3 regions of the Gordonia sp. p3-SID1431 genome follow, and region 3 is predicted to be linked to each of the others. Evidence: predicted binding sites of a transcription regulator. Region 3 holds the regulator's gene; each other region holds the start of a gene.
What was found. The regulator HspR, encoded in region 3, represses chaperone genes until heat shock. The targets are predictions, from matches to a motif close to ANNTGAGTNNNNNNNACTCANNT.
Positions count from the first base shown of each region.

Region 1 (8,530 bases), on a different contig from region 3:
ACCTTCGGCGGCCAGCACTCCGGTCAGCTTGTCGGCGACCGCACGCAGCGGACCGCTGTCGAGGTCGCCGTGCTCGCGTGCACGGTCGAGATCGTCGATGATCGGCAGCAGCTTGTCGATCAGGATCTGCTTGCCGTAGGCGACCGAACCCTGCTTCTCCTCGGCGGCACGCCGCCGGAAGTTGGCGAACTGGGCGCGTTCGCGCTGCAGGTCGGCCGTCAGCTCGGCGACGCGGGCATCCGGCTCGTCGGCTGCCCCGCCCGCCTGCTGCTCGTCACTGGTCTGCTCGTCGACGACCGGTCCGGCATCGGCCGGGCCGGGGCCGGCGGCCGGCTCGTCGCGCACCTCACCCGTCTCCGGGTCGATACGACGACGGTCGGTCACCGTCACCGGCTCCTCGCCGGACCCATTCGACGAATGGGCTCCTGCGGTCACTTGTTCTCCTTCGAGTCGGCATCGTCGACGACCTCGGCGTCGACGACGTCGGGATCGCTGTCGGCCGCGGCGGACTCACCGTTGGGGGACTCGGCAGCGGCGCTGGCGTAGATCGCCTGGCCGAGGGCCTGCGATTCCTCCGACAGCTTCTCGATCGCGGACTTGATCGCCGCGGTGTCGTTACCCTTGAGCGCTTCCTGCGCCCCGGCGACGGCCGCCTCGACCTTCTCCTTCAGCTCCGCCGGGACCTTGTCCTCGTTCTCCTTGAGGAACTTCTCGGTCTGGTGGACCAGCGACTCCGCCTGGTTGCGGGTCTCGGCCTCCTCGCGGCGCTTGCGGTCCTCGTCGGCGTGAGCCTCCGCGTCCTTGATCATGCGGTCGATCTCGTCCTTGCTCAGGCCGGAACCGTCCTGGATGCGGATCGAGTTCTCCTTGCCGGTGCCCTTGTCCTTCGCGGTGACGTGCACGATGCCGTTGGCGTCGATGTCGAAGGTCACCTCGATCTGCGGGACACCCTGCGGGGCCGGAGCGATGCCGCCGAGCTCGAAGCTGCCGAGCAGCTTGTTGTGCGAGGCGATCTCGCGCTCACCCTGATAGACCTGGATCTGCACCGACGGCTGGTTGTCCTCAGCGGTCGTGTAGGTCTCCGACCGCTTGGTCGGGATCGTGGTGTTGCGCTCGATCAGCTTGTGCATCACGCCGCCCTTGGTCTCGATACCGAGGGAGAGCGGGGTGACGTCGAGCAGCAGCACGTCCTTGACCTCACCGCGGAGCACACCGGCCTGCAGTGCGGCGCCGACGGCGACGACCTCGTCCGGGTTGACGCCCTTGTTGGGCTCGCGGCCACCGGTCAGTTCCTTCACCAGGTCGGTGACGGCCGGCATACGGGTCGAACCACCGACGAGCACGACGTGGTCGATGTCGCCGACGGAGATGCCCGCATCCTTGATGACGGCCTGGAACGGTGCGCGGGTGCGCTCCAGCAGATCAGAGGTGATCTTCTGGAACTCGCTGCGCGAGAGCTGCTCGTCGAGGAACAGCGGGTTCTTGTCGGCGTCGACGGTGATGTAGGGCAGGTTGATCGAGGTGCTCTGCGAGCTCGAGAGTTCGATCTTCGCCTTCTCGGCGGCCTCACGGAGACGCTGCAGGGCCATCTTGTCCTTGGTCAGATCTATGCCGTTCTGGCTCTTGAACTTCTCGACGAGCCAGTCGACGACGCGCTGATCCCAGTCGTCACCACCGAGGTGGTTGTCGCCGGAGGTCGCGCGGACCTCGACAACGCCGTCGCCGATCTCGAGCAGCGAGACGTCGAAGGTGCCGCCACCGAGGTCGAAGACCAGGATGGTCTGTTCCTTCTCGCCCTTGTCGAGTCCGTAGGCGAGGGCGGCCGCGGTCGGCTCGTTGACGATGCGGAGCACGTTGAGGCCGGCGATCTGACCGGCTTCCTTGGTGGCCTGACGCTGAGCGTCGTTGAAGTAGGCCGGGACGGTGATGACCGCGTCGGTCACGTCCTCACCCAGGTACGACTCGGCGTCGCGCTTGAGCTTCATGAGCGTGCGCGCGCTGATCTCCTGCGGGGTGTACTTCTTGTCGTCGATCTCGACGGTCCAGTCGCCCTCGCCCATGTGGCGCTTGACGGAGCGGATGGTGCGGTCGACGTTGGTGACCGCCTGGTTCTTGGCGGGCTGGCCGACCAGCACCTCGCCGTTACGCGCGAACGCGACCACCGACGGGGTGGTCCGTGCGCCTTCGGCGTTGGCGATGACGGCGGCTTCGCCGCCTTCGAGCACGGCCACCACCGAGTTGGTGGTACCGAGGTCGATTCCAACAGCACGAGACATGTTTGGCTTCCTCCTAGTTTGCGGGTGTGCACCCGAGTCCTTGTCCCGGGGTCTCGCGACCGCGGGGATGTCGTGGCGAAACTCTGCGGGACCGGACTTCAGTGCGTCCGACTCATGTCCTACTGAAAAAGTAGATCCGAGTCAAACCGACTTGAGTCTTCGTCGCTCAGGTTTCTCGAAGTGTGTAACGGGGGTGGCCGACGGATTGTTCCCGGATCGTCGAAGAAAGTTGAGCGGATGTCGCTCAATGTCCGCCGGGCCGAAAACGCGTATGACGTTGCGCCCGGTTTCCGGGCACAACGTCATACGAATCGCGAGGCCGTCGGCGGGGCTCAGCGTCGTCGGGTGAGCACCAGCCGGGCACCCGCATCGAGGAGGAAGCCGAGGATGCCGATCACCACGATCAGGGCGGCCACCTGGTCGTACGCCAGCTGATCGCGGGCGTTGAGAATCTGGTAGCCGAGACCGGAGCGCACGCCGAGCATCTCGGCAGGCACCAGGACCACCCAGGCGATGCCGAGCGCGACACGGATACCGGTCTGCACGTTCCCGCGGATCGCCGGGATCACCACAGACACGAGGACTTCGGTCCGGGTGGCGTGGAACGATCGCGCGACCTCGACGAAGCCGGGGTCGATCGACTTCACGCCGGCGGCCGTGTTGATGACGATCGGCCAGATCGCCGCGATCGCGATCAGGAAGATGACCGGTTCGTCGCCGATGCCGAACACCATCACCGCGACCGGAGCCCACGACAACGGGGAGATCATCCGCAGGAAGGCGACGATGGGATTCGCCGCGCGTTCCGCGGTGAGACTCAGGCCGATCAGCAGGCCCAGCGGGAACCCGAGCACGACGGCGATCAGAAGACCGATCAGCAACCGCCACAGACTCAGTCCGATGTCGGGCAGCAGCACGCCGCGATCGAGGAGTTCCAGCATCGCCGGGAACACCTGCTGCGGAGCGAACTGGCGGGCGAGGGAGTCCGCCGCGGGGACGACGGTGGTCGTCGCCCACCAGATCGCGACGAGCACCGCGATCGCGATCAGCGGCGGGACGATGGCGGAACCGGATCGCCGGCGCGGGTCCGTCGTGGTCTCGTCCTGGGTCAGCAGCGTCATGGCGTCACCTGTTCGGTTCTCGTGAGATCGGCGGGTAGTCCGAGAGCGGCTGCACCGCCGCGCATTCCGATGGCAGTACGGATGAATCGGTCGTCGACGAGGTCGGCATGGACGGTCGCCGGGTCCAGACGGCCGAGGAAGCGGCGATCACCGTCGACGAGGGTGTTGTCCATCTCGGTGACGAGCCGCTCGGTGAAACTCGCGAACGGGAAGGGTTGGAATCCGAGTCGTTGCGGCTGCCAGTCGACGTTGCTCACGGCGAAGTCGGCCGGGTCGTAGGTGAGCGCCTTGGCGATGGCCGGTTTCGGTTGCGGGAGATAACCGCCGGCGAGTTCCGCGGCGGCTCGGGGACGATCGAGATCGATGTGGTGCTGAGCCGCGACCACGGAGTCGGCGAGGGATTGGACCGCGGCGGGTCGTTCGTCGATGGCCGACTGATGGACGAGGAGCGCGCAGCAGGCGTGCTGTCGCCACACGTCGCCGAGAAAGGTGTGGATGCGGCCGATCTTGCGCACCTGGGCCATCGCGTTGAACGGATCGGCGACGACGTAACCGCCGATCGACCCGTTCGCCAGCGCCGGCACCATGTCCGAGGGGCTCATCACGATCAGCTCGACGGTCTTGTCACCCCGGGACGCCCCGGTACGGATGACCGGTCGCAGTCCGTGGGTCCGCAACATCCGCTGCAGGATGATGTTGTGGATCGACCACCATGCCGGGATGGCCACCTGAGAGCCGGCGAGTTGCTCGAGGTCGACGATGTCGGGCGCCACGGTCAGCGCCGATCCGTTGGTGTGATTCCAGCCCAACACCTGCACGGGGCTGTGCATCGCGTACCGCAATGCCACCGCCATCGGCATCAGCAGATGGACGACGTCGACCTTGCGCGTCACGAAGGCCTCCGCGAGCGAGGACCAGATCCGGAACAGCACGGGTTTCGTCGAACTCACGGCCGCGGGGTCGTAGAGTCCGGCGGCGTGTGCGACGAGAAGCGGCGCCGCATCCGTGATGGGGAGGTAGCCGACCCGCAGTGCATCGGACGCACCCGGTGGCGCTGCCGTGGCCGCCCGGCCCAGACCGACGACGCCGCCGATGCCGCCCGCGACGGTGAGGCCACCGACCCCGGCCAGGAGGAGTCGGCGTGAGATGGGCGCGCTCACACCTGCTGCCCCACCTGGTGACCGAAGTGCGTCAGGATCTCCGCGCGCCGGTCGGGATCGTCTCGGCCGAGACCGGATTCGAGCCGCCAATCCCCACCGATGCGACCGGTCTCGGACAGCAGGACGATCCGGTCGGCGAGTTCGAGCGCCTCGTCGACGTCGTGCGTGACGAGGACGACGGTGATCCGGAGTTCGGCGGCCAATTCGGCCAGCCAGCTGCGCAATTCGCCGCGCACCGCCGGATCGAGCGCGCTGAACGGTTCGTCGAGCAAGAGCAACCTCGGCCGGATCGCCGCCGCACGGATGATCGCCACGCGTTGCGCCTGACCGCCCGACAGCTGATCGGGGTAGCGGTCGGCGAGACCGTCGAGCCCGAAGCGGCGCAACAGGCCGAGTGCGTAGTCGTTCTCGAACGACGCTCGGTGCGCGGCGAATCGCCGTCCGAACCGGATGTTCTCTTCCACGGTCAGCCACGGCATCAGCAGCGCGCGCTGGAAGACGACCCCCGTGTGCGGTCGCTCACCGCCGGACTCGTCCCGCCACTCCAGGCTGCCGGCGTCGAGGGTCTCGAGGCCGGCGAGCACACGCAACAGCGTGGTCTTTCCGCTGCCGCTACGCCCGAGGACGGCCACGAACTCCCCGTCGTCGACGGCGAGGTCGATGCCCGACAATACAGCGGTGTCGCGAAAGGCTTTGCGGCCACCAGTTATTCGAACTGCGCGAGTTCCCACCGCAGTTGTCCTTCCGAGGGTGATTGGATGGGGATGAAAGCTGTTTCCCGGAACCGCCGGTTGGTGGCGCTCGCGGTCGCATAACCCGCACCGCCGCGGACGGTCGCCTCGAGCCGGGAGGCCGCGACCGCGGTTCGGGCGGCGTCGAGGCGCAGCCGGATCAGTTGGGCCGGCGACGGTGTCGTCGGATCGGCGGCGAACGTCGCGAGACGTGCACGTATCGACTCGAATTCGGCCGTCCGGTCGTCGAACTCGGGACGGAACACCTCGTTGACCCCCGCCAAGGACTCGACGGCACCGTCGAGTGCGGCACCGATGGCACCGCTGCAGAACGCGGACTGCAGCAGCAGGAACACCGGACGTATACCCCGGACGAACCCGGTGAGGTCGTCGGAGATCACGTTCTCGTCCTCGATCACCACGTCGGTGAGCGCGAGGGACGTCGAGGCGGTGGATCCCAAACCGATGAGGTCAGGCGCGGAACGGATCTCGACGCCGGGCGCGTCCGCGTCGACGACCGCGACGAGGGTCGTGTCACCGGTGCGCACCGGGAGGACGATCAGCGACTCGGCGTAGACGTTCGACGCCCAGCGGATCGGTCCGGTCGCCACGACCCCCGCCCGGCCGCGACGCCCCGTGATGGGTACGTCGCCGAGCCCGGCCACCTGTTTCAGACCGGCCGCCATGGCCGTGACACCGATCCGCTCGCCACCGAGGAGCGACGCGAGGTGCCTCTCCCGCAACGCTTCCGGCGATCGGGCGACGTACTCGATCGTCATCCGCTGCGCCCACAGCGAGAATCCGGCCGACAGACTCACTGCCGACACACGTTCGAGGACGTCGATCATCGACGTCAGCGAACCGTCGACCACTCCCCGGCCCAGGAGGCCGGCCGCACCGGCCGCGGCGATGTCGACCCGGGTGTCGGTGTGCCCGGCGTCGAGGTCGCGGGCGCGGTCGGCCACGGATGCGACGACTTCGCCGAGTTCATCGGTCAGCGTCGGCGCCATACCGGTCAGCCCTGTAGCCGGTGGAGGCGGTCCACCGGGGTCGACACGACCTCACGAGCGTGACGGACGGCCGCCTCGTCCGGGGCGTCGTAGAAGCACAGGCACTTGTCGGTGTCCTCGCGGACGTAGGTCCGCAGGAAGCTGACCTCGGGGACGTCGGCGTACTTCGGCGAGTTCGCCTTCTTGCGGGCCAGGTAGGTCTCCATGTCGATGGCGTCGGGGATGTCCCATTCGACGAGGTAGCCGGCGGTCGGACGCGCCTTCTTCAGCTCGTCGAGGTCGGCACCGACGAGCCGGACCTCGTCCGGGCCGGCCGCGACGAGCCCCCGGAAGTCCTCGACCTCGTCCAATCCGGCTGCCCGGCACCCCTCGAACTCGGCGATCACGAACAGTCGCGCGGCGCCTTCGGTCACCTGCGTCTCGATCAATTCGCCGCCGGCGGTCCGCAGATGTGCGTCGAGTCCTTTGATGAGTTCTTCGATTCTGCCCGCGTCGCTGTCGGCAGGTTCGAGTTCGAAGAGGAAGAGCGCCATGGGTGAGCCTTTCTGCGTCGGTGTGCCCGCTGGTGACCGCACCGACCCTGGCATAGACAGACCGGTCTGTCTATGGCGTCTCGTGGTCTACCCTTGGCGCTGTGAGCAACCCCGCACAGGCGAGCACCAGCCGCGCGACCTCTGCTGCCGGGCCCGGCAGCCCGGCCGATCGACTGCTCGCCACCGCCACCGAACTGTTTGCCGCACAGGGCATACGGTCGGTCGGCATCGACCTGATCCTGCGCGAGTCCGGGGTCGCCAAGGCGAGTCTGTACAACGCGTACGGCTCGAAGGACGGGTTGGTCGTGGCCTACCTCGAGCGTTTGGATCAGGCTGATCAAAACCGGTGGTTCGAGGCGACGAAGGCCGTCTCCGATCCGCGCGAGCGGATCCTGGCCTTCTTCGACCTCGCCATCGCCGGGGCCCCGACCCGCAACTTCCGCGGCTGTCAGTACGCCAACGCCGCGACGGAGTTCCCCGACACCGACCTGCCTCCCATCACTGCGCACCGCGCGTGGCTCCTCGACACCCTCGGCGACAACCTGCGCACCCTCGGCGCCCCGGAGCCCGATGTGACCGCGCGACAGATCCAGGTGGTCTACGACGGTGCGCTCTCGGGGTCGAAGATGGCTCGCTCGACCGCCCCCATCGAGACGGGCCGATTGTTGGTCGAGGCACTCCTCGACCGTCACCCGCTGGTTGAGTAGCGCCAGCCCCGCTGGTTGAGCAGGCGACGAGCGCAGCCGCCGGGCCGAGCAAGCGACGAAGGAGCGCGTCGAGGTCGAGGAGCCGTGTCGAAGCCACCTCGCAACACGCCGCGCTGTTGGTTACCCACTCGTCCCGGTCGCACCCGGCTACCGTCAGTTCATCCCCTCGACGCGGAGGTGGCGATGAACGAGACCACACCGAGCGATCCGCGATGGGTGCCGTGGCGGGTCGCGCCGACGTCGGGCTTCGAGGTCGACGACCCGACCGGGCGTGGCGAGGTCGAGATCGCGCAGATCGACGAGCGACAGTTTCTCGTGCGCAACGCCTTTCGGTTCTCCGATCCCGCGGTCGAGGAGTACCTGGTAACACAACTGGTCGAGCGAGGACAGACGGAAGCCGATGCGCGGGGCGCCGTCGACGCGGCCCGCGCGTTTGTGCCCGGCGACGACAACCCCACCGACCTCGCCTCGATCCCCCGGTTCCTGCGCTGGTTCGAGAACCCTTACGGCAGACACTCACTCGCGGCGCTCATCCACGACGAGCTCATCACGGGCACCGTCAACTCCGGCGCGCTCGGGAGTGACACCCTGTCCGACCGGTTCTTCCGCGAGATGATGCGAGCGTCCGGCGTCCCCTGGCTCAAGCGGTGGATCATGTGGTCGGCCGTGGCACTTCGCACGCGATGGGTCGCCCGCGGATGGCGACGTCTCAGTGTGGTCGGGTGGCTGGTGCTGAGCCTCGTCGGCATCTGCGCGGCGGTCGGTTCGAGCGGGGCGCTGCTGTTCGATTGGTCGTGGCCGACATCATCGCCGGCGGTCTCTCTCCCGCTCTCCCTGCTGATGATCTTCGTCGCCGCGCCGCTGTGGGGGCGCCAGTGGGCGGCGAGTCTCGTTGCGGCCGTGGCCGCCTTGTGGGTCCTGCCCGCCGCGATCGTGGCCTACTTCGCCTATGCGCTGTATCTGTTGTCGGAGAGGATCGCTCGCACCGTCGG
Region 1 is NZ_JAMBDT010000145.1:818-9,347, reverse strand. It holds gene grpE (nucleotide exchange factor GrpE) at 1-435, opposite strand, end outside; gene dnaK (molecular chaperone DnaK) at 432-2,276, opposite strand; gene M4D77_RS22470 (ABC transporter permease) at 2,609-3,397, opposite strand; gene M4D77_RS22465 (ABC transporter substrate-binding protein) at 3,394-4,557, opposite strand; gene M4D77_RS22460 (ABC transporter ATP-binding protein) at 4,554-5,288, opposite strand; gene M4D77_RS22455 (acyl-CoA dehydrogenase family protein) at 5,264-6,298, opposite strand; gene M4D77_RS22450 (DUF4242 domain-containing protein) at 6,304-6,831, opposite strand; gene M4D77_RS22445 (TetR/AcrR family transcriptional regulator) at 6,933-7,538, shown strand; gene M4D77_RS22440 (DUF1353 domain-containing protein) at 7,722-8,530, shown strand, end outside.
Region 1: dnaK (molecular chaperone DnaK) is a predicted target of HspR. The motif match lies at 2,372-2,394, and genes of this name have one in related genera.

Region 2 (11,641 bases), on a different contig from region 3:
CCTGGGCACGGCAGTCGGATTCCCGATCGTCGCCCATGACGGACGGGTGGGTGGCGGTGGCGCACCCGGCGTGCCGCTGCCGGGGTGGGCGGTGCGGCTTCCGGTCGCAACGGCCGCCCGCCTACGCGTCGGCGATCCGGCCGTCCTACCCCGCGTTCACGACGACGCGTGTCTGGTGGACCTGCGCTGCGTTCCCGAAGCCGACGACGTGCGGGTACTCGCCGCGATCCGACAGGCTCTGGGCGCGTCGTGAAGTCGCGCTCGTGAAGTACGTGGTGGCCACCGCCGGACACGTGGACCACGGGAAGTCCACACTGGTGCGTGCTCTGACCGGGATCGAGCCGGACCGATGGGAGGAGGAACGACGCCGCGGGCTGACGATCGACCTCGGTTTCGCCTGGACCACACTGCCTTCCGGTGCCGACGTGGCCTTCGTCGACGTCCCCGGCCACGAGCGGTTCATCCCGAACATGCTGGCCGGCCTGGGCCCGGCGCCCGTCGTCCTGTTCGTCGTCGCCGCGGACGAGGGATGGAGCGCCCAGTCCGACGACCACCGTGATGCCGTCGCCGCCCTCGGCATCGAGTACGGGCTGCTGGTCATCACCCGAGCCGACCGGGCCTCGCCCGACCGCGTTCGTGAAGTGATCGATCTGTCGCGTGATCGCCTCAGCCGCACCGGCCTTTCCGATGCGCCGGCGGTCGTGGTGTCGGCGCCCGATCGCGTCGGAATCGACGAACTGCGCACACGGCTCGACGCCGTCTTGGCCGGGACATCACCGCCGTCGACCTCGGGGCGTGTCCGGTTCTGGATCGACCGGGTCTTCACCCGCACCGGCGCCGGCACCGTCGTCACCGGCACCCTATCCGCCGGGACCATCTCGGTCGGCGACACCCTGGACCTGCTCACGGTTGACGGCCGCCGGCGACTCGATGTCCGTGGATTGCAGAGCGAGGGTGCAACTCTCACCAGCGCCGGCCCGGTCAGCCGAGTCGCGATCAATCTGCGCGGCGTCGGCGTCGACGACGTCTCGCGCGGCGACGCACTCGTGACGCCCGGAGCCTGGCACACCTCCGCAGTCGCCGATGTCCGGCGCGTGAGCGGCATGTCCTTCGAGGAGGCACCGGAACACCTCGTCGCACACATCGGCACAGCGGCGCTACCGGTTCGGTTGCGCCCCTTCGACGGCGACCACGCGCGTGTGACCCTCGCCCGTGCCGTGCCGATGTCGCGGGGCGATCGGGTGGTGCTCCGGGATCCCGGCCAACGGATTGTTGGCGGTGGCGTCGTGCTGCACCCCGATCCCCCGGCGCTGACCCGGCGCGGCGACGCAACACGGCGCGCTGCCTCGCTGGCGGCCATGTCCGACGGCGCCGGGGCCGCCGAAGAAGTGCATCGGCGTGGCGCGATGCGCGTCACCGATCTGACGCGACTCGGCCTGGTCGACGACGCCGAGCCCGCTCCCCACGGCGTACGAGTGATCGGCGAGTGGTGGGTCGCCGAAACCTCCCTCACCGCCTGGGCGGAACGGCTTCACGCCGCCGTCCGCGAACTACATCAACGGGACCCGTTGTCGGCCGGGCTCTCTGCGGCCGGCGCACCCGCGCTGCTCGGGCTCCCGGACACGACGCTGCTGGCGACCGTCATCTCGGAAGCCGGGCTGTCATCGTCCGACGGGCACCTGGCAATCCCGGGTCACAAGCCCTCCCTGGGTGATGCCGACGACGCGGTCAGCGCACTGGAGCGCCGGCTCGCCGACCACCCGTTCCGTGCACCCGAGGCCGATGACCTCACCGCACTCGGCTTGGGCGCCCGAGAACTCGCCGCCGCCGAGCGCACGGGCCGAATTCTCCGTTTGCGCGACGGTGTCGTGCTGTTGCCGACCGCCCCCGCCCTGGCGATGCGCATCCTCGCCTCGCTCGATCAGCCGTTCACCACCAGCGCCGCTCGTCAGGCGCTCGGAACCACTCGGCGCGTGGTCATTCCGCTACTGGAGTACCTCGACGCCCGCGGTTGGACCCGCCGTCTTGACGCCGGGCACCGGGAGGTCGTGCGCTGAGCAACGGGCGGTGGTCCTGTCGTACAGGTCGCCGTGTGAATCGCGGGAAGAGCTTCCGTCCGAGGCCCCTACCACACGACACCGACAAGTCGACATCAACGAATAGCATTGCACAGCAGTATGTTTGGCCTTGCCGCACGTCTGGATTGGTGTACACTCGAACCTACATTCGCAGCAACGGTTCTCGGAGGAGGTGACCGTCATGCCCAGCACCGCACACGTCGGTGGCGACTCGACAGCGCCGCAACCGCGTGCCGTTGAGTTGGTGGCCGATCTCCACCGCACCCTCGACAAATTGCAGACCGTGGATCTGTCGCCGTGTACCGATGCCGAACTCGCTGAGGTGGCCGCGGAGACCGAACGCGCCATCGCTCGTCTGACCGTCGCCGGGGACCGGCAGATCGATCAGGCCGTCGCCCGCGACCTGCCACGCAAGGCCGGCTGCCGCACCCTGATGCAGTTCATGACCCACCGGCTACGAGTGTCGAACCCGATGCGCCGCCGTAAGCATATGGACGCCACCGCCCACCGGACCAGCCTCGGCGGCGAGGTCCTCCCACCCGAATACCCCTGTCTCGCCGAAGCGTTCGCACAAGGCACGGTCGGCACCGCGCACGTCCAGGCCGCATTGGACGTCCTCGACCGCATCCCGGGCACCATCGACCACGACATCAAGGTCGCCGCTGAACGACAGATGGCCGAAATCGCCGAAGCCCACACGCCTGCCGAGATCACCCGGCTCGGCGCGCGGCTGCTCGCCCATCTCGACCCCGACGGCACCCTGGCCGACGACACCGACCAGAAACGACGCCGCGGCCTGTGGATCGGTCGGCAACGCGCCGACGGCACCGCCAAGATATCGGGCACCCTGACACCCGAACTCGTCGCCCGGCTGACGATGATGTTCGCCGTCTGGGGCAAACCCGGACTCAACAACCCCGACGACCCGCAGTCGCCTCGCGGACCGGCCGGCACCGCCGACCCCGACGCCCTGGCCTCGGCAGCCGACCGCGACGGCCGCACTCTCGCCCAGACCAATCACGACGCCCTCGACGCCGCACTGGCCGCAGGCTTCGCCGACGGAACACTGGGAACCTCGCACCGAGGCCTGCCCGTGCAACTGATCATCAAAGCCGACCTCTCCGACCTGACCCGCGAAGCCGGACTCGCCACCACCGCCACCGGAACCCTGCTGCCCATCCGGGACTTGATCGCGATGGCCGCCGACATGCAACCCTGGCTCGCGATCTTCAAAGACGCCACCACCGTCCCCCTGCACTTCGGACGGGGCAAACGCCTCGCCACCCGCGAACAACGCCTGGTCTCCTTCGCCCGACCCGACGGCGAGGTGTGCTCGGCTCCCGGGTGCGATCAGCCCGCCACCCAGGTCGAGCTTCATCACGCCGAACGAGACTGGGCCAAGGGCGGACTCACCGACATCGATGACCTCGCACCGGCCTGTCCCCGCCACAACCGCATGGTCGGCGACCAACCCGGCCAGTACACCACCCGGATCGTCCGGTCCGGGCCAGACGAAGGCCGCTGCGCCTGGCGACTCAACGTCGAACCCGGCGCACCGCCCAACCCCGAATACATCAACCGCCGACCCGACATACCCAAGCGGTTGCAGGCCCACCTGGCACAGGTGCGGCGAGAGATCCACGGACGCACCACGTCCGGCGACGAGCCACGCCCACATGACGCGCGCCGCTCATGGCTGAAAACCAGCCACGTCATCGACGTCCGACCACCCCGACCCGGACCACGCACGCCCCGGCCCTCCCTCGTCGAAGCACACCTCATGGAGTTACTCGCCACCTCGTGAAGTTCGCCGGCTCATCCGCGGTGGTCAGCGCGTGAGGACCACCTTGCCGATCGCCCCTCCGGATTCGGAGACTCGGTGCGCTGTACGAAGATTCTCGATCGTGAAACCAGCCAGTTCACGGTTGACAGTGCTGCGAATCTTGCCGGCGTCGACGAGTTCGGCGACCCGGCCGAGGATCTCGTGTTGTGAGTCGTCTTCCGGTGCGAACAACGGCTTGGAGAACATCAACTCCCAATGCCAACTCTGGCTCTTCTGCTTCAGCGGGAGGGTATCGAGACCTTCGGGCTCGTCAATGGCGACGACCTGACCGTGTACACCCATGATGTCGGCATAGGACTCGACATTTCCGTCCGAGTGGGGCGAGAAGATGTAGTCCACACCGCGCGGAGCGTATGCCCGCACGTCCTCGCGCAGGCGTCTCGGGTCGACGACGTGGTGGGCACCGAGTCCTCGCGCCCATTCCTGCGACTCAGGCCGTGACGCGGTTGCGATCACGGTGAGATCAGTCAGGGTCCGGGACAACTGAATGACCATCGAGCCGACGCCCCCGGCACCCGCCACCACGACGATCGTTCCCGAGTCCGCGGAATTGACCCGCAGCTTCTCGAACAACGACTCCCAGGCAGTGATCGTGGTCAACGGCAGTGCGGCAGCCGCGCCGAAGTCGAGGGACGACGGTTTGCGCCCGACGATCCGCTCATCGACAAGATGGAACTCGGCATTCGTTCCCGGCCGATCGATCGAACCGGCGTAGTAGACCTCGTCCCCGACGGCAAACCTCGACACCTCGTCGCCGATCCCGACGACAATCCCCGCCGCGTCGAATCCCAGAACACGCGGCGGATCGGAGTCACGCAGGCCTGCACGCACTTTGGTGTCCACCGGGTTGACCGAGACCGCGCGGACCTCGACGAGGAGATCGTGCGGACGGGGGGCCGGCACCGGCATTGTCGTCTCGGCGAACGCGCTCGGGTCCTCGACGGAGTTCGCAGCGACCGCGACCAGGGCTGTCATCTCTCGTGTCATGGCGCTAAGGTATCCCCACGACCCCAGTTACCCGCAAGGGCTCCTAGTATCCAATAGAAAGCATCGAGGCCAGCGCCATGTCACTACCGTCCCATCGCGGAGACGCCTACTCTGCGTCGTGTCCCTGCCGAGGGATGCTCGACCTTCTCGCCGACAAGTGGAGCGCCCTGGTCATCGGCGCCCTCCGCGATCGACCGATGCGGTTCGGAGAGCTCCGCGTGCGGCTGGACGGGATCAGCCCCAAAGTCCTCACGGCGACTCTGCGTCGGTTGGAGACAGCCGGGATGCTCACCCGCACCGTCTATCCGGCGGTCCCGCTGCACGTCGAATACGAACTGACGGAACTCGGGGTGGACGCCGCCGGGCCGCTGGACGCACTGCGCCTGTGGGTAGAGGACAACCTCGACCGCTTCCCACATCCGTAGCCGGCGCAGACAAAGGGACCCATCCCGAAGGATGGGTCCCTTTGTCATTCACTTGTCAGTCACGAACTCAGCCGAGTACCAACGACTCTCCGTCGGCACTGACGTTGACCGGCACGACGTCACCGTCGCGGATGTCGCCGGCGAGCAGCTGCTTGGCGAGCTGGTCACCGATGGCCTGCTGCACCAGGCGGCGCAGCGGGCGAGCACCGTACAGCGGGTCGAATCCGCGTGCGCCCAGCCATTCCTTGGCCTTGGTCGACACCTCGAGGTCGAGGCGACGCTGCGCGAGGCGCTTCTTGAGCTGGTCGAGCTGGATGTCGACGATCGACACCAGTTCCTCCGGGCTCAGGGCGTCGAAGATCACCACGTCGTCGAGACGGTTGATGAACTCCGGCTTGAACGCCGACCGCACCGCCATCATGACGTGATCCTTGTCGCCCCCCGCACCGAGGTTCGAGGTGAGGATCAGGATGGTGTTGCGGAAGTCCACCGTCCGGCCCTGACCGTCGGTCAGTCGACCTTCGTCCAGTACCTGCAGCAGCACGTCGAACACGTCCGGGTGAGCCTTCTCGATCTCGTCGAACAGGACCACCGTGTACGGACGACGCCTCACCGCCTCGGTCAGCTGGCCGCCGGCCTCGTACCCGACGTAACCGGGCGGAGCACCGACGAGCCTTGCCACGCTGTGCTTCTCGCCGTACTCGCTCATGTCGATGCGGACCATCGCCCGCTCGTCGTCGAACAGGAACTCGGCGAGCGCCTTGGCCAGCTCGGTCTTACCGACACCGGTGGGGCCGAGGAACATGAACGAGCCGAGCGGCCGGTTCGGGTCCGCGACACCGGCGCGGGCACGACGCACCGCGTCGGACACCGCCTGCACCGCATCCTTCTGACCGATGACCCGGTGTCCCAGTTCCTCTTCCATGCGCAGCAGCTTGGCGGTCTCGCCTTCGAGCATGCGTCCGGCCGGGATTCCGGTCCACGCCGACACGACCTGGGCCACGTCGTCGGGTCCGACCTCCTCCTGCAGCATCACGTCCTGAGAAGGATCCGTGCCGGTCTTCTCGATCGCGGCCTCGAGCTCCTTCTCCAGTCCGGGGACGCGACCGTACCGCAGCTCGGCGGCGCGTCCGAGATCACCGTCGCGCTCCGCGCGATCAGCCTCGCCGCGAAGCCTTTCCAGCTCCTCTTTGAGGTCTCGGACCGCGTCGATCGCGGTCTTCTCCGACTGCCACCGGGCGGAGAGCTCGTTGAGCTTCTCCTTCTGGTCGGCCAGCTCGGCGCGGAGCTTCTCGAGCCGCTCCTTCGACGCCGCGTCGGTCTCCTTCTGCAAGGCGACCTCCTCGACTTCGAGACGGCGGACGATCCGCTCGACCTCGTCGATCTCGACGGGGCGCGAGTCGATCTCCATCCGCAACCGCGACGCGGCCTCGTCGACGAGGTCGATGGCCTTGTCGGGCAGGAAGCGCGAGGTGATGTAGCGATCGGAAAGCGATGCGGCAGCGACCAATGCGGAGTCGGTGATGCGCACGCCGTGGTGCACCTCGTACCGGTCCTTCAGGCCGCGGAGGATGCCGATGGCGTCTTCGACCGACGGCTCGCCGACGTACACCTGCTGGAAGCGACGCTCTAGTGCGGCGTCCTTCTCGATGTACTTGCGGTACTCCTCGAGGGTGGTGGCACCGACCAGCCGCAGCTCACCACGGGCGAGCATCGGCTTGATCATGTTGCCGGCGTCCATCGCGGAATCGCCTGTCGCACCGGCTCCGACGATCGTGTGCAGCTCGTCGATGAAGGTGATGACCTGTCCGGCCGACCCCTTGATCTCGTCGAGCACGGCCTTGAGCCGCTCCTCGAACTCGCCGCGGTACTTCGCACCGGCGACCATCGAACCCATGTCGAGGGAGATGACGGTCTTGTTGCGCAACGACTCCGGCACGTCGCCGGCGACGATGCGCTGCGCGAGACCTTCGACGATGGCGGTCTTGCCGACGCCGGGCTCACCGATGAGGACCGGGTTGTTCTTGGTCCGCCGGCTGAGCACCTGCACGACGCGCCGGATCTCGGTGTCGCGGCCGATGACCGGGTCGAGCTTGCCCTCGCGGGCGGCCGCGGTCAGGTCGGTCGAGTACTTCTCGAGAGCCTGGTAGGTCGATTCGGGATCCTCGGAGGTGACCCGTGCGCTGCCGCGCACGGCGACGAACGCCTCGCGCAGAGCCTGCGGAGTCGCACCGAGGTTGTGCAGCAGTTTGGCGATGTCGGAATCACCGGTCGCCAGGCCGACGACGACGTGCTCGGTCGAGACGTACTCGTCGTCGAGCTCACCGGCCAGCTGCTGAGCTGCGGTGACGGCCGCGATCGATTCGCGGGATAGTTGAGGCGTCGAGCTGGCGCCGGACACCGTCGGCATGCGATCGACCAGAGCCTGGGCCTGCGCACGAACGCTCGACGGGTCCACGCCCACTGCCTTGAGCAGCGGCGACGCGATGCCGTCGGACTGATTGAGCAGTGCCACGAGGATGTGGGCCGGTCGCACGTCGGGGTTGCCAGCACTGGCCGCCGCCTGCACAGCAGAACTCAATGCTTGCTGCGTCTTGGTGGTGGGGGTGAAGCTGTCCACTCGCGTGCACCTTTCTCTTAAGTCCAACAGGCTCAAGTATGAGCCATACGCGGTCTACAACGCCAACATAGTTGAGTGCATTCCGCTCAAGCCTGAAGTTTCTGTGACATAGACCACTTGCTCCAGGATGTCGGGGGTTGGCGATCCCCCGCCCTCACAGCCGTCCAGGCTCGGGACCCGACGCCACAGACTCTCCGGAACGCGACAAACCGATCCGCAGTATTGAACGACGCACAAGTCGGGCGCCTATTCTTGAGCCCGATGTCACAGCTTTCACGCGACAAGAAGAAGCGCCGCGCCCAACGTAAGCGCAAACACGACTCCGGCAGTGGCAACCACTCCAACGTGGTACCGCTTTTCGGCACAGCAAGGCGACACGTTGCTCCCGAATCATTCAAGTCGTGGCTCCGCGATGAGGTCTTCCCCGGCGACGAGGAAGCTGTCACCCACATCGGGGCGTACGCGTTCATCGTGCTCGACGCCGTCGGGCAGACGAACCCCGGTTTCGATCCGCTCTCCTGGACTACCGACGACGTCGACACCATGGTGTCGATGCTCAACCACATCGAGTCGAACCAGCAGCAGGACGCCAAACCGCTCGCCATCGCGATCGAGACGCTGCGCCGCTACCTGGTCGAGACCGGCATGTGGCTCAGCACCGAATCCGTATCGGCCTATGCCGCCGAGCAGTTTGCCCTTGCCTCCGGGCTCGAGTTACGGACCACGACAATCGAGGAAGTCGACGAGGCCACCGAACGCGCTGCCCTCCTGGACACACAGCCCGTCCGGCGGGTCACCGAGCTGTTGGACTGGCTGGGTCCGCACCGCCCCACCACGCAGAGTCGGTGGCTCAAACCGGCCGAGGCCCGCGACCTCGCCCGCCGACTCGACATCGACTTCCCCGCTCACGTCAAGAGCATGAGCGACGTCGCGTCGTTACATCACCTGTGGGGCTTTGCCCAGGCCCTCGATATCGTCGAAGCCAATACCTCGAGCGCACGTCCCGGGCGCGCCGCCCATCTGTGGCGGGACGAGCCCCGGATCGACGTGCTGCGGGTGGGTCTCACCGCATGGGTTCGGTCCGGCTTTCCTCGGGAATACAACCCCGACATCGACTTCTCGTCGTCCTTGATCGGCGTGGTCATTAGCGGACTCGGCGATTCACCGCTGAGTATCGCCGAGATCAACGCCTGGGTCCCCAAACTCGGACTCAGCGAGTTCCTCGTCGAGGCAATCCATCGTCGGCTCGAGTTGTACATCGAAGAAGGCTGGCTGACGCTCGAGGGCGACAGGTACGTCGTTCCCGTCGCGTTACGCCCTGCCGTGGTATCTGCGCTCCCCCTGCCAGGACCTCCGCAGGACTAGACTTGGCCGGCGGCGCAGGGATCCGCTGACGTCCACAGTGCGCGATCGGTAACGGAATCCAGCACACATCCCGCACTCTGCACATCTGTTCGCGCAATATGGATTGAGTGACCACAGACAACTCCACCGGGCCGGTGATCTTCATCCTCTTCGGGTCGACGGGCGACCTCGCCAAGCGGATGGTCCTGCCGTCGCTGTACGAACTCCACCGGCGAGACCTGCTCCCCGACGGATGGCAGCTGATCGGCAACGGACGCGGCGACCGGACCGACGATGAATTCCGGCAACATGTGAAGGACGCGATCGAGGAGTTCGGTCCGGACGGGTCGGTGTCATCGGACGAATGGGAAGCGTTCGCCGAGACCATCCGCTTCGCCGGCGGCGGGTTCACCGTCGACGACCCCGGCCGTCTGCCAGAGGTGATCGACGCGGCCCGTGACGCCGTCGGCGACGGTGCTCAACTGGTCCACTATCTGGCCCTCCCACCGACCACCTTCGTCGACTACACGAAAGCCATTGCCGCGCACGATCTTGCGAAGGGATCCCGAGTCGTCTACGAGAAGCCGTTCGGTACGTCCCCCGACGGCTTCCGGACTCTCGACAAGGCGGTCCACGAATCCCTGGACGAGAAGCAGATCTACCGGATCGACCACTTTCTGGGGAAGGAGAGCACCCAGAACCTTCACGTCCTCCGTTTTGCCAACGGGTTGTTCTCGGGGGTGTGGAACCGCGAACACGTGGCAGAAGTCCAGATCGACGTCCCGGAGACCCTCGACATCGCCGACCGCGCCGCCTTCTACGACGCCACCGGCGCATTCCTGGACATGATCGTCACCCACCTGTTCCAGGTGGCGGCCGAAGTCGCGATGGAACCCCCGGTGTCGCTCGGCGCCGACGACCTGCTCGACGCGCGGGAGTCGGTCATCGCGGCGTTCCGGCCGCTGGACCCCACCGAGGTGGTCTTCGGCCAGTACGAGGGGTACCGCGACACCGACGGCATCCCCGCGGACTCCACCACCGAGACGTTCGCGGCAGTCCGCCTGTGGGTCGACACCAACCGCTGGCACGGCGTCCCGTTCCTGCTGCGGACCGGCAAGATGCTCGACCACAGCTCCCAGCGACTCAGCCTCGTGTTCCGCTCCCCCGCCGACGGTCCGCTGACCGATACCCCTGAGGACGGCACCGTGCTGACCTTCGATCTGGCCGGCGATGGTGCCATCGATCTGGCGGTCACCGTCAAGGAACCCGGTTCGGGCACCGACCTCTCCGTCGCCCACATGACCGAACAGCTCGACAAGGTGGCCGACGGCCTGTCGCCCTATGCCCGACTCATCGTCGACGTGCTGCGCGGCGATCGGTCGCTGTTCACCCGACCCGACGGCCTCGCGCATGTGTGGGAGGTGGCCGCACCGGTGCTGGCGAATCCGCCGGCGCCGCAACCGTATGCGGCTGGATCGACCGGCCCCGCGGCCGCCGACGACCTGTGCGGCGGGTCCGGCTGGATCTGAACGCGGACATGAGATCCGGTTGTGGTTTGTCCCGGTTACCGGCACAAAGCGCAACCGGATCCCGTGGCGCTCAGTTCAATCACCAAGCCGTCTATCGAGATTGATGGCCGCGCTGATGAGTGCGAGGTGGGTGAACGCCTGCGGCATGTTGCCGAGTTGTTCGCCGGTGAGTCCGACCTGCTCGGCATAGAGGCCGAGGTGATTGGCGTGGGTGAACATCTTCTCCAGCGCCAGCCGGGCGTCGGCCAGGCGGCCGACCCGGGTGAGTGCTTCGACATACCAGAACGAGCACAGGGAGAACGTCCCCTCGGCACCGTCGAGCCCGTCGTGCCCGCCGTCGGTGTCGTACCGGAACACCAGGGAGTCGCTCACCAGTTCTTCCTCGATCCGCTCGAGCGTGCGGAGGAACCGATCATCGGTGGGCGACAACAACTTCACGGCGGGGATGAGCAACAGCGCGGCGTCGAGCCGATCGGAGTCGAGCGTCTGGACGAAGGCCCCCACGTCATCGTTCCAGCCCCGCTCCATGATCTGCAGGAAGATGTCGTCGCGGGCCTTCATCCAACCGGCGACGTCGCCCGGTAGACCGCGCTGCCGACTCATCCGGATCATCCGCTCGAGGGCCACCCACGACATCACTCGCGAGTAGACGTAGTCCTGCGGCTTGCTCCGCACCTCCCAGATGCTCTGGTCCGGACGATCCCAGTTGTCGACGAGCCATCCGGCCACCGTGCACAGATGCGTCCAGGACCCATAGGAGATCCCCGGTCCGTACTTGTTGTACAAGTACACCGAGTCGATGAGCTCGCCGTAGA
Region 2 is NZ_JAMBDT010000074.1:11,050-22,690, reverse strand. It holds gene selA (L-seryl-tRNA(Sec) selenium transferase) at 1-253, shown strand, start outside; gene selB (selenocysteine-specific translation elongation factor) at 264-2,057, shown strand; gene M4D77_RS17150 (HNH endonuclease signature motif containing protein) at 2,260-3,882, shown strand; gene M4D77_RS17145 (zinc-binding alcohol dehydrogenase family protein) at 3,907-4,908, opposite strand; gene M4D77_RS17140 (helix-turn-helix domain-containing protein) at 5,043-5,333, shown strand; gene clpB (ATP-dependent chaperone ClpB) at 5,401-7,953, opposite strand; gene M4D77_RS17130 (hypothetical protein) at 8,215-9,318, shown strand; gene M4D77_RS17125 (glucose-6-phosphate dehydrogenase (NADP(+))) at 9,426-10,826, shown strand; gene M4D77_RS17120 (glycoside hydrolase family 15 protein) at 10,902-11,641, opposite strand, start outside.
Region 2: clpB (ATP-dependent chaperone ClpB) is a predicted target of HspR. The motif match lies at 8,023-8,045, and genes of this name have one in related genera.

Region 3 (11,641 bases):
AGCAACGGCACTGCACCACGGTAGAGCGCCTCACCGGCAGGCGTCGGCGTGAGGCTTCGGCGCGACCGCGAGAAGAGCTCCACACCGAGGTGTCGCTCGAGTTCGCGGATCGCCGAGGAGAGCGCTTGCTGGCTGATGAACAGGTCATCCGCGGCGACACGAAGGCTGGGCGCCTCCATCACCACGACGAACATCCGCAGTCGTCGGAGGTCGATATCACGTAGTCCGGGCTCCCCGGGACCATTCATCAACCATCTCCTGTCAGTTATCCCGATTGATGTGATTGTAGGTTGACCATCGAGCCAATATGCTGAATTCCGCGAGGCCAGGTTCGCGCCGGCCAAATCGCATTCGGACTACCTGCTGGGGTCCCTCCCGCGGAGGGGACGGGAGGACCCCAGCAGGAGGCGGCTGATCGGGCCCGATCGGCACGGCCGTCTCAGCGCGCATCAGATCGACGGCGATTCTGCCGATTCTTACATCTTTCGCTCCGTTGGGTCATATCGCCGATTTCGAGAAAGAAACGATCTTTAATCGTCCTCTAAACTCCGTAACGTGTGTTCGACGATTCTTCGTCGCGACATGCATGCGCGTCACGCGCATCACGAGTGAAAGAGGACGTGGCCATCGAGCACCGACAACGCGGAGACCACGAGGAACGGCCCGCCGCACGTTTCCGGGCTCTTCACCACGGGCCGGCCACCGGTGAGATATCCGGACACCCCCACCTTTTCTACGACAACGCCGATCACGTCCTCAAACAGGTCCGGATGCGCGAATGGCATGTCCGCGTCACCATCGCCGTACTGGTCGCGGTCTGCGGAGCGCTCGGCACGATCGCGCTCTTCACGCCGAGTGGCACACAGGGATCCGTCCCGCGCTCGATCGCCCTCGGCATCGTCGCCGCCACCACGATCCCGATGGCTTTCGTGGTCAGCCGGGTCCACCTCGGCGTGATCTGGTGGACCAAACAGTCGTCGATCAGGGGGTTCAACACCCTGTTCGTCCTATGGGCCGACGCTGTGCTGACCGTCGCGATACTCGCCATCTCCGACATCATCCTGGCCCAGTTCTGCGCCGTGATCTTCGCCGTCATCGGGTCATATGTGGCGCATTTCGTCCGGTCCCCGGTCGCGTACGCCCACATGATCTACTCGAGCATCGCGGTCTGCGCGATGGGCCTCATGTCCTGGGCAGACGGCACTCCGGTGTTGAACGTCCTGTTCACCACACTCGCATTGTTGGTCGTCACCAATGGCACAACGGCCCTTCATCGCAGTTACACATCTGATTTCCAGCGATCGCTGAAACATCAGCTCATCATGGCGAATACCGATCCGCTCACCGGATTGCTGAATCGTCGCGGCTTCATCTACGCGACGACGACAATGCTCCGTCGCAGCCCCGGCCACCCGTTCGCATTGGTCACCGCGGATGTCGACCGGTTCAAGGCCATCAACGACGAACACGGTCACGCGATGGGTGATGACGTCCTGGAGCGGGTCGCGGCGATTCTGCAAGGGGCCACGGACGAGAAGTCCCTCGTCGCGCGACTCGGCGGTGACGAGTTCGCGATCGCGACGCTCGCCGACGAGACCTCGGTGCGCGCGCTCGCCGAACGCATCCGTGCGCGGCGCATCACGATCCCCGGTGGTGCGACCGCGACGATGAGCCTGGGGATCGCCGTGGGTGCCACACCAGGCGGCCACATGTCCGTCGACGACGCCGACGCCTTCATCCGGCACGAGTTCGACGTCGCCGACCACGCGCTCTTCGACGCCAAGGCCGCAGGCCGCGACACCTATGTGGTGGCGGGGCGCACCGCCACCCCCCGGCCCACCGAAGGACGCCCACCTACAACAGCACGCCCGGGTTCAGCAGACCGTCGGGGTCGAGAGCCTGCTTGATCCGAGCCGTCAGTTCCATGACGTCGGGCCCCACCTGGTCGGGCAGCCAGCCCTTCTTCAGTCGCCCCACCCCGTGCTCGCCGGTGATGGTGCCGCCCAACTCGATCGCGAGGTCCATGATCTGACCGAAGGCGACCTGCGCGCGCTCCGCCTCGTCCACATCGGCGGGGTCGAAGACGATCAGCGGGTGCGTGTTGCCGTCGCCGGCGTGGGCGATCACCGAGATCATCACCCGGTTGTCGGCCGCGATCTCGGCGACACCGTCGATGAGGTCGGGCAGCGAGGGCAGCGGTACGCCGACATCCTCGAGCAACAGCGATCCCAGCTTCTCCACCGCCGGGATCGCCGCGCGGCGGGCCGCGGTGAACGCCTCGCCCTCGACGGGGTCGTCGGTCGCGAAGACCTCGCCGGCGCCATTGGACTCGAACGCCTTCCGGATGAACTCGACCTCGGCCGCGCCGGCCGCACCCGGGGCGTCGGACTGGGCGACGAGCAGCGCCCCGGCCTCTCGGTCGAGGCCCATCCGCAACAGGTCCTCGACGGCGTTGATGGCCACCGAGTCCATGAACTCGAGCATCGCGGGACGCATGTCCCCGGTCACCGCCAGCACCGCTCGGCTGGCGTCGTGCACCGAACCGAACACACCGACGACGGTGCTCGCGGGGCCTTGCGGTGGCAACAGCCGCAGGGTGACCTCGGTGATGATCCCGAGCAGCCCCTCGCTGCCCACGAACAGCTTGGTCAGCGGCAGGCCCGCGGAGTCTTTGAGCTGCTTGCCGCCGACGCGTACCGCCCGGCCGTCGGCCAGCACCACCTCCAGGCCCAGGACGTAGTCCGTGGTGACGCCGTACTTGACGCAGCACAGTCCGCCCGCGTTGGTGGCGACATTCCCGCCGATCGAGCAGATCTCGAACGACGACGGGTCCGGCGGATACCACAGCCCCGACGCGGCGGCCGCGGCCTTCACCTCCGAGTTGAACAGTCCGGGTTGGACGACGGCGGTGCGCGTCGCCGGGTCGACGTCGATGTCCCGCATCTTCTCGGTGGACAGCATGATCGCGCCGTCGACCGCCGTCGACCCGCCCGACAGACTGGTACCCGCACCCCGCGTGATGACCGGGACACCGTTGGCGGCACACCAGCGAACGGTGTCCTGCACTTCGGCGGTGGTGGTCGGCCGAACCAGCGCGAGCGGGGTGCCGGCCGTCGGATCGGCGGCACGGTCCTGCCGGTAGCCGGCGAGGATGTCGGCGTCGGTGACCACCATGCCGTCGGGAAGGGAAGCGGCCAGCGAACTCGGGTCGGCACTCATCTGTTCAGAGTATTCGCAGACCGAACGACCACGGTTTCAGATTGATACATGGCCGGAAACGCCGGGCACCGCGACAATGAGCGACGTGAACGATTTCAACGCGACCGTCATCAACGAGTTCCGCTCCAACAACGGGCATGTGGACACCGCCGGCTTCGGCAAGAACCTGGTGCTCCTGCACACGCTGGGCGCCAAGTCCGGCGAGCCGCGGATCAGTCCCCTGTTCGCCCTGCCCGACGCCGACAGCTGGCTGGTGATCGGCTCGTACGCCGGTTCGCCGAAGGCCCCGGCGTGGGTGCACAACCTGCGGGCACATCCCGAATCGGTCGCCGTGGAGGCGCCGGCGGAGAACGGCGTCGAACGGCTCGACACCGCGGTGACCGAAGTCGAGGGTGACGACTGGGAACCCGCGTGGCAGAAGTTCATCTCGGCATCCGAGCAGTTCCTGAAGTACACCGAGACCGCGCAGGGCCGCCGGTTCCCGATCTTCCGGCTGACACCAGCTCGCTGACCCCGCGGTTACCGCCGTCGGCCCGCGAACGCCACTACCCTGGCAGGGTGTTCGAGGTTGGCGAGAGCGTGGCCGGCTTCACCATCGACGACTTCCTCGGTGGCGGGGCGAGCGCCGATGTGTTCCGGGTCCATCGCACCGGCGACGACGGGGACCCATCGTGCGATGGGCCGCTGGCCCTGAAGGTACTGCACCCGAACGCGTCCGACCACGCGCGGGTCCGGGAGCGCTTCGAGCGGGAATTCGGGATCGCGTCGCTGCTCGACCATCCGCACATCGTGCGCATGATCGAGCACGGCGAGATCGCCTCGCCGCGCGGGTCGCTCGGGCCGCGGCACCTGCCGTCGATGTGGCTGACCATGCAGTACATCGGCGGCCCCGCGGCGACCGCACTCGTCCCCGAGCGCGGCGACGAGCCGGACATGGACACCATCCTGCGGGTGGCGATGCAGATCGCCGATGCGCTGGATCATGCGCATTCGCAGGACATACTGCATCGCGACGTCAAACCCGCGAACATCCTCCTCTCCCGCACCCCGCGATCTGTGGGTACACCCCTCGACGCCTACCTCTCGGACTTCGGGATCGCCCAGTTCCTCGACGACACCCGTCCACTCGCGCGCAACGGTCGTGTGCAGGGTTCCATCGGCTACGCCTCGCCCGAACTACTGCAGGCCCAGAAGCTCACCCCCGCAACCGATTTCTACGCATTCGCGTGCACGCTCGTCGAACTCATCACGGGCACACCGCCGTATCCGCGGAACACCGCTTTCGCGATCACCTATGCCCACCTCAACGACGACCCGCCGAAACTCACCCGACGCCGCCCCTGGCTGCCGTCGGCGATGAACTCGATCTTCGCCAAGGCGCTGGCGAAGTCACCGGAGGACCGGTATCCCTCGTGCACCGCCCTCGTCGAGATCCTGACCCGGCTCATGCGGGACGTGCCCGTGCCGGAGTCGCCGCAACGCTCGACCTGGTGGCCCCGCGGCCGGTGAGCGGTCAACCCGCCGCGTCATCGATCGTATAGACACGAACAGCGGTGTCGCGGAAGATCTTCCGCAGAGCCTCCGAACCCCACTGGGACACACAGTCGACGAGCGCGCCGACCAGCACGTCGACCGCGGCGTTGGGCCGGTCGATCGGATAGTTGGACCCGAACATGATGCGGTCCGACCCGAAATGGGTGACGATGTGCTCGACGAAGGGACCGATCATCTCGGCGAGCGTGGCCTGACCGCCGATGTTGCCCCACCGTTCGTGACCGTAACCCAGTATCGGCATCGCCAGACCCGACAGCTTGACGACGACGTTGCGGTGGTTCGCGAGGGTCGTCATCCGTTCTCGCCACAATCGCCAGATGTCCGCGCGCGCAGCGGCTGTCGCGCCGGTGCGGACACCGACGGGACCGAAGACCCCCGCCGGGATGCCGAAGTGGTCGAGGACGATCGTCGTGTCCGGGTACTCCCGGGCCAGCAGGATGACGTCGTACAGCTGATGGGAGTACACCGACGCCTCGAAGACCAGATCGCGGCTCGCGAGTTCGGCGAACCCCTCGAGGAACGCCGTCGAGGACAGCAGGTTGTCGGTGTCCCCGCCGTCGCGGACTCGCGGATCAGGATGTCGGGACGCGACGATGCGGATGCCGCGGAACCGCGGGGAGGCCGCGAACTGTTCGTCGAGCATGGTCGCGAACGTGCGGGTCCGCGGATCGCCGTGCGAGATGACGGCGCCGAGGCGGGGGGTACCGGCCTGGCCGAACGGCAGGCTCTCGAGATATCGGGTCTCCTCGACGGCGGTGCTGTCCACCGGGGGCTCCGCGGCGTCGGCGACCTCGCGGCGCCAATGCGACTCGACGTGCACCACCGTGTCGATCGGTACCCCCACCACGGTCGGCACCAGCGCCGCATCGGTGGCGTACTGGCGCGGCTCGTAGGCCCGGGCCACGGTGCGCGGGGTCAGGATGTACTCGCGGTCGGCGCGCGAGACCACGAGCGGAAACACCCGGTCGCCCAAGGTGGGGACGAACCCGTACAGCCGCGACGCCCGCGTGGCCGCCCACGGGGTACGCCGCGGGTTCCAGTGCTGCACATGGGCATCAACGATGCCCGTGAGGACCCCTTCGAGGGACGTCATCCCCGTACCTTGCCATACCTCATCACTGTCCGACATGGGATGCCGGATCATGAATTGTGCCGTGTTGAGGACTATCTTGAACCGGGCGGGGAGACGAGCCGCGACGGAGGTGTGATCTTTTCGAGATGGCGACACATACGCGCCACGCGCTGCATCAGCTGCGGACGGCTGTCAATCGACAGCCCGACCGGTTCGTCACCAACGTCTACACCCGGATGTTCGCAATCGATCCCGACCTGCGTGACCTGTTCGGGGTATCGATGGCGGCCCAGCGAGTGGCCTTCCATCGGGTCATCGACCATGTGCTGGAAGCGATCCCGGCCGAGTCGGGTCACGCCGAACTCGTGGAGTTCCTCGCGCAGCTCGGACGCGACCATCGCAAGTTCGGGGTCGAGCCCGAGCATTACCACGTGATGTACGCCGCCCTGATGGGCGAGTTCGGCAGCCTCATGGCCGGTTACTGGGACGCCGAGACCGAACAGACCGTCTCGCAGGCGATGATGCTGGTCACCGGGGTCATGAGGGGCGCGGCCGAGAGCGCGACCCATCCCGCGCGCTGGACCGCCGAGGTCGTCGAGAAGTACCGGATCACCCGGGACCTCGCGGTCGTCCGACTCCTCGCCCACTCGCCGCTCACGTTCAACACGGGCCAGTACCTCGAGGTGCACACCCCGCAATGGCCCAAGCAGTGGCGCAATCTCTCCCCCGCGATCCCGCCCAACCCGGCCGGTGAACTGGAGTTCCACGTGCGTGCGATCCCCCGTGGAACGGTCAGCACCGCGATCGTGAGCGAGACCAGCATCGGCGATGTGTGGACCCTCGCCCAGGGGCACGGGACGCTTCACGTCGACCGCGACAGCAAGGTCCTCATGGTGGCGGGCGGGACCGGGCTCGCACCGCTGCGGGCGTTGTTGATCGAGATGTCCATGCGCGCGGATTCGCCGGAGACGCACATCTTCTACGGCATGCGCTACCCGGGCGAGCTCTACGACCTGACCGTCCTGCGCCGCATCGCGTCGACCAATCCCTGGCTGCGGGTCACCGCCGTGTCCCAGGAGGAGAGCGATCCGTGGTGGATCAACGCGGTGGCGACACCCGCCGAGCTCGGCATCGACCACGAGATCGGCACCCTCGCCGACGTCGTGGCCCGGTCCGGTGACTGGCAGGACCGTCAGGTGCTCATCGCGGGATCACCGCAGATGATCGAGAACACCCGACGCACGCTGATCATCGCGGGCGTCCGGGCCAGCCGCATCCAGCACGACCCGGTGTTCTGAGCCGGCACAAGAGTTGACTTCCCCGAACCGGTTGCGGCTCAGGGGACTTCGAGGCTCGGCTCGCCGCCGGCCGGAGCCGTGACCGTTTCGGTCTCGGTCACGGTGTACGTCTCGGGAGCCGACTCGGTCACCGTCTCCGTTCGAGTGACCGGACGCGGGGTGCTGGTGACCGTCGTCGTGCGGACGGAGGTCTCAGTCTCGGTCTCGGTGACCGTCGCCTCCTGGGTCGAGGTGACCGCTGCCGGTGTCTCGGTCACGGTGACGGGCGCGGGTTCGGCGACCGTCGACTCGGCGGTGAGGATCAGCGTCATCCCGACGGCGGCCAGGAACACGGCCGCGCCGATGGCGGCGCCGACGAACCACCAGCGACGTCCCGTCGACGTCCGCGGAGCGACGGGGGGTGCTGCCGCGGCTACCACCGCGGCGTCGGCCGCACCGAGGGCCGAGGCCAGCGCCGGGTTGTCCGCGACGGTGACCGGGCGTTGCGCCGCGTACTCGAAGGCCGGCGCGATGCCGGGGAGTTGCGCGCCGGGGCCGACCACGATGACCGACGTGATGTCACGCCCGCGCGGCAGGCGGGTGACCGCCGTCGCGAGCCGGGTCGCCGCGTCGGGGTCGGTGACCGAGGCGATCTCGCCCGGCGCGAAGTCGGTCGTGCCGAGGACGGCGCCGGAAGACGTGTCGACGGTGGCGAGGGTCGTGCCGGCGGCCGGCGCGGCATCGCGATCCAGGTCGACGACGGCCACCACCCCACCGCGCGCCGCATGCGTGCATGCGATCTCGGCGAGTGCGGCGGCATAGCCGGTGACGACGACCTTCTCCGTCCACGACGGCCCGGTGCCGGCGCCCGGCGCGAAGGCCCGAGCCAGGTGATCGCGGACGTCTGCGCGGGACGCCGAGATCCCGATGCGGTCGACCTCCACAGGGACGGAATCGACGAGTTCGAGGATCGCGGCCTCGGCACCGGCCGCCGACGCGTCCGGAAGGTCGACGAGATTGCTCGCCAGGACGTGGCCGTCGGCGTCGCGGACCACCGAGCTGATCTGGTCGTCGACGACGGAGATACCCAGGACCACGAACCCTGGCATCGGACCGTTTGCCGGTACCTCGGACATGGTTCACCTCCCGTCGCCGACCTTGCTGTGGCGTTCTGACCCGCAAGCCTAGCGGCTGACGCGAGGACCGGGGCATCCGGCTGTGTCCGGCGTCCGGCTCAGATCGACTCGGCAGCGTGCTGGGTGTACGCGGCGTCGCGCACCGCCTCGTCGGTTTCCAGGCCGGCGCCCAGGGCGCCGCCGACGGTCGCGAGGGAGCACGTCAGCCAGGCAACCTCCAGATAGTCGGTGAAGCCGACTGGGTGGTCGAGCGTCGCACCGATGACCTGCGGCACCACGAGGCAGAGCGCGCCGATCGCGGACAAGACGAACAGCGCCGCGTAGAACGCGCCCACACCGAGAACGACTGTGATCATGGTGACGATGTTGAACAGCACCACCTGTTCTCGCGTCTGTCGGGAGCCGCCGCGTTCCCACAGGTCGGCGCCGATGATCAGGGTCGCGGTGATCGCGATGATCGAACCGAGTGCCACGCCGGTGAGCCGAATCCCACCGAAAGTGTCTGCGAGCAGCCAGATGTCGGCGGTCACCAGTGCGAAAACCCCGGCCGCGATAGCGCCGGTGAGTGCGCGGCTCAGGCCGAGTGCCAGCCGCCACGGGCGGTTGGCGCGCACCATGCCGGTGAGCAGACGCAGGTTCCCGGTCAGGACACGCGCGGTGAACGCGGTGCCCGCCTCGTCGACGTCGGTCCCGAGTTGGCGCACGCGATGGCGCAGCGCCGACCGCGCCGGCGACTTCTGGTGACCGCGGAGGTCGTCGGCGTCGGCACCGAGGAGTTGACCGACGAGTCCGGTGATGATGCCGCGGGCCCGCTGCCGCACTCCGGTGGCGCCGAGCGCCGGCACCGAGAGGACCGCGACGCCGTGCACTGCGTTGGCATGCGCGACGACCGGACGTTTGCCGACGTGTAGCGGCAGGTCGGTCAGGCAGAGCACCAGATCCCACTCGTGTTCGAGCAGAAGATCTCTTGTGGCGTCGACGATCTCGGCGTCGCCGGCCGGCGGCTGTACGACGCCGGCCTCGAGGAGATCCAGCTGCCAGCGCGCGCCAGGGAAGGTCGTCTGGATGTGGTCGGTGAGGTCGGCTTCGATGAGCTTGCGGGCGAGGTCGATCGCCTGGCCCGGCGCGGCGACGATGCCGAGGACGACGACGGGTTCATCCGAGGTGCCGGGCTCGGGGAACGACTCGGGGGAAGAGGAGTCCATCAAGGGTGACGGTCCGGCTCAGGCGAACCGGGCCGCGAGGGCCCGCAGGGTGCCCTCGATCCCCTTGCCGTTCTTCTTGTCGTAGCCGATGAGTTCCATGATCTTCGGTACCCGGAGCGTCGAGTAGTCGAAGGTCTCGGTGACCGCGGTCGTGGTCGGTGACGTCGACTCGAGTTCCCACCGCCAGCGGTGCCCCATCGGGTGCTGCCATTCGACGACCCGACCGGGTTCGAAGTCGGTGACGGTCGAGGTGATCTTGTACGGCACGCCGTACTGCTTCATCCCGACGCTGAAACGCGCCCCACGGGTCAGCGTCTCGGGCCCGTCCACAGGGGTGTCGCGGACCGTGCCGGAACCGTCGAGCTCCGGATGCCGATGCGGATTCGACACGAGCGCGAACACATCGGCGGCCGGGGCGTTCACGACGACCCGGCGCGAGACCTTGTGCGGGCCGGAGTCGACGGTGGTGACGGGTTCAGAAGCCATACGCTCAACGTTACGCACGTCCGTGGGCTCGCGTCGAAACCACGTCAGTCGGTGGTGCGTTTGCGTCGCGGCTGCCAGACGACCAGGGCGTTGGTGCGCGGCACCGGGACGAGTTCGCCGCCGCGGCGGGTCCGCGACGCTTGCACCTCGTCGGTCAGCTCGCGCACGCGGTGCTGGAGCGCCTCGACCTGATTGCTCAGGTCGATGATGCGTTTGATGCCCGCGAGGTTGACGCCTTCCTCCTGCGAGAGACGCTGGATCTCGCGCAGGAGTTCGACGTCGCGGGACGAGTAGCGGCGACCACCGCCACTCGTCCGTTGCGGGGTGACCAGGCCCAGTCGGTCATAGGTCCGCAGGGTCTGGGCGTGCATGCCGGCGAGTTCGGCGGCCACCGAGATCAGGAAGGTCGCGCCGTCGCCGTCGAAGTTGCTCGCACCGGCCATGACTCATCGCCCCCAGTCCGCCCGCGGGTCGAAACCGCTTGCCCGCTCGGCCTGGTCGTAGGCGCGCATCGCCTCGACCGCGGCCTCGTCGAGCTTGTTCGGAACCGCGACCTTGACGGTGACGAGCAGGTCGCCCGCCCCGCCGGAGCGCTTGGGCACCCCACGACCGCGCACGCGCAGCGTGCGGCCGTCGGTGGTGTTCGGCGGGATCTTCACCCCGACCGAACCCTCCAGGGTCGGAACCGAGACCGTCGCTCCGAGAACGAGTTCGGAGATCCGCACCGGCAGCTGCACCCGAAGGTCGTTGCCGCTGCGGGTGAACTGCTTGTGCGGGGTCACGTGCACGACGACGTAGAGGTCACCCGACGGGGCGCCACGACGACCGGCCTCGCCCTGCCCGGCGAGCCGGATGCGTTGACCGTCCTCGACGCCGGCGGGGATCCGGACGTTGATGGTGCGCGCCCGGACCTTCACGCCGCTGCCGTCGCAATCGGTGCACGGGTCGTCGATCCGCGACCCGGTGCCCTGGCAGTCCTGGCAGGGCTCGCTGAATCCGAACGCGCCCTGGTTGCGGCTCACGAACCCGGAACCGTTGCAGTTCGCGCACACCCGCGGACTGGTCCCGGGCTTGGCGCCCGAGCCGTGGCAGGTGGTGCAGGGCGACGGACTGGTCACCCGCAGGGGGACGGTCGTGCCGAGCGCGGCGTCGGAGAACGAGAGCGTCGTCTCGGTCTCGAGGTCCTTGCCACGACGCGGCCGGCTCGCCGTCGAAGTACGTTGCGTTCCGCCGCCGCGGTTGAACAGGCCGTCGAAGATGTCGCCGAAACCGCCACCGCCGCCCCCGGTCTGCGCCCCGCCGAACAGGTCGCCGAGGTCGAAGTCGCCACCGCCGCCGGTGGTGTAGGTGGTTCCGCCGCCGGGGAAGCCACCCGGGAAGCCGTTGCCGCCGCCGCGGAATCGTCCGCCGGCGAACATGGCGCGTGTCTCGTCGTATTCCTTGCGCTTCTCGGCATCGCCGAGGACGCTGTGGGCTTCGGACACCCGCTTGAAGCGCTCTTCGGCCGCGCTGTCACCCGGATTCGCATCAGGATGCAGCTCGCGCGCGAGCTTGCGGTAGGCCTTCTTGATCTCTTCAGCCGAAGCGTCAGAAGCAACGCCCAGGTCCTTGTAGAAGTCGTGTTCTAACCACTCACGTTGTGGTGCCACCAGACGTCACCTCCTTGAGTTCTGTTGTCTGGATTGATGTTTC
Region 3 is NZ_JAMBDT010000071.1:129-11,769, reverse strand. It holds gene M4D77_RS16740 (LysR family transcriptional regulator) at 1-248, opposite strand, end outside; gene M4D77_RS16735 (diguanylate cyclase) at 621-1,907, shown strand; gene M4D77_RS16730 (FAD-binding oxidoreductase) at 1,855-3,219, opposite strand; gene M4D77_RS16725 (nitroreductase/quinone reductase family protein) at 3,305-3,730, shown strand; gene M4D77_RS16720 (serine/threonine-protein kinase) at 3,778-4,728, shown strand; gene M4D77_RS16715 (amidohydrolase) at 4,733-5,866, opposite strand; partial or broken gene M4D77_RS16710 (FAD-binding oxidoreductase) at 5,980-7,143, shown strand; gene M4D77_RS16705 (hypothetical protein) at 7,182-8,258, opposite strand; gene M4D77_RS16700 (hypothetical protein) at 8,357-9,463, opposite strand; gene M4D77_RS16695 (SRPBCC family protein) at 9,482-9,949, opposite strand; gene M4D77_RS16690 (heat shock protein transcriptional repressor HspR) at 9,994-10,392, opposite strand; gene dnaJ (molecular chaperone DnaJ) at 10,396-11,598, opposite strand; partial or broken gene M4D77_RS16680 (hypothetical protein) at 11,582-11,641, opposite strand, start outside.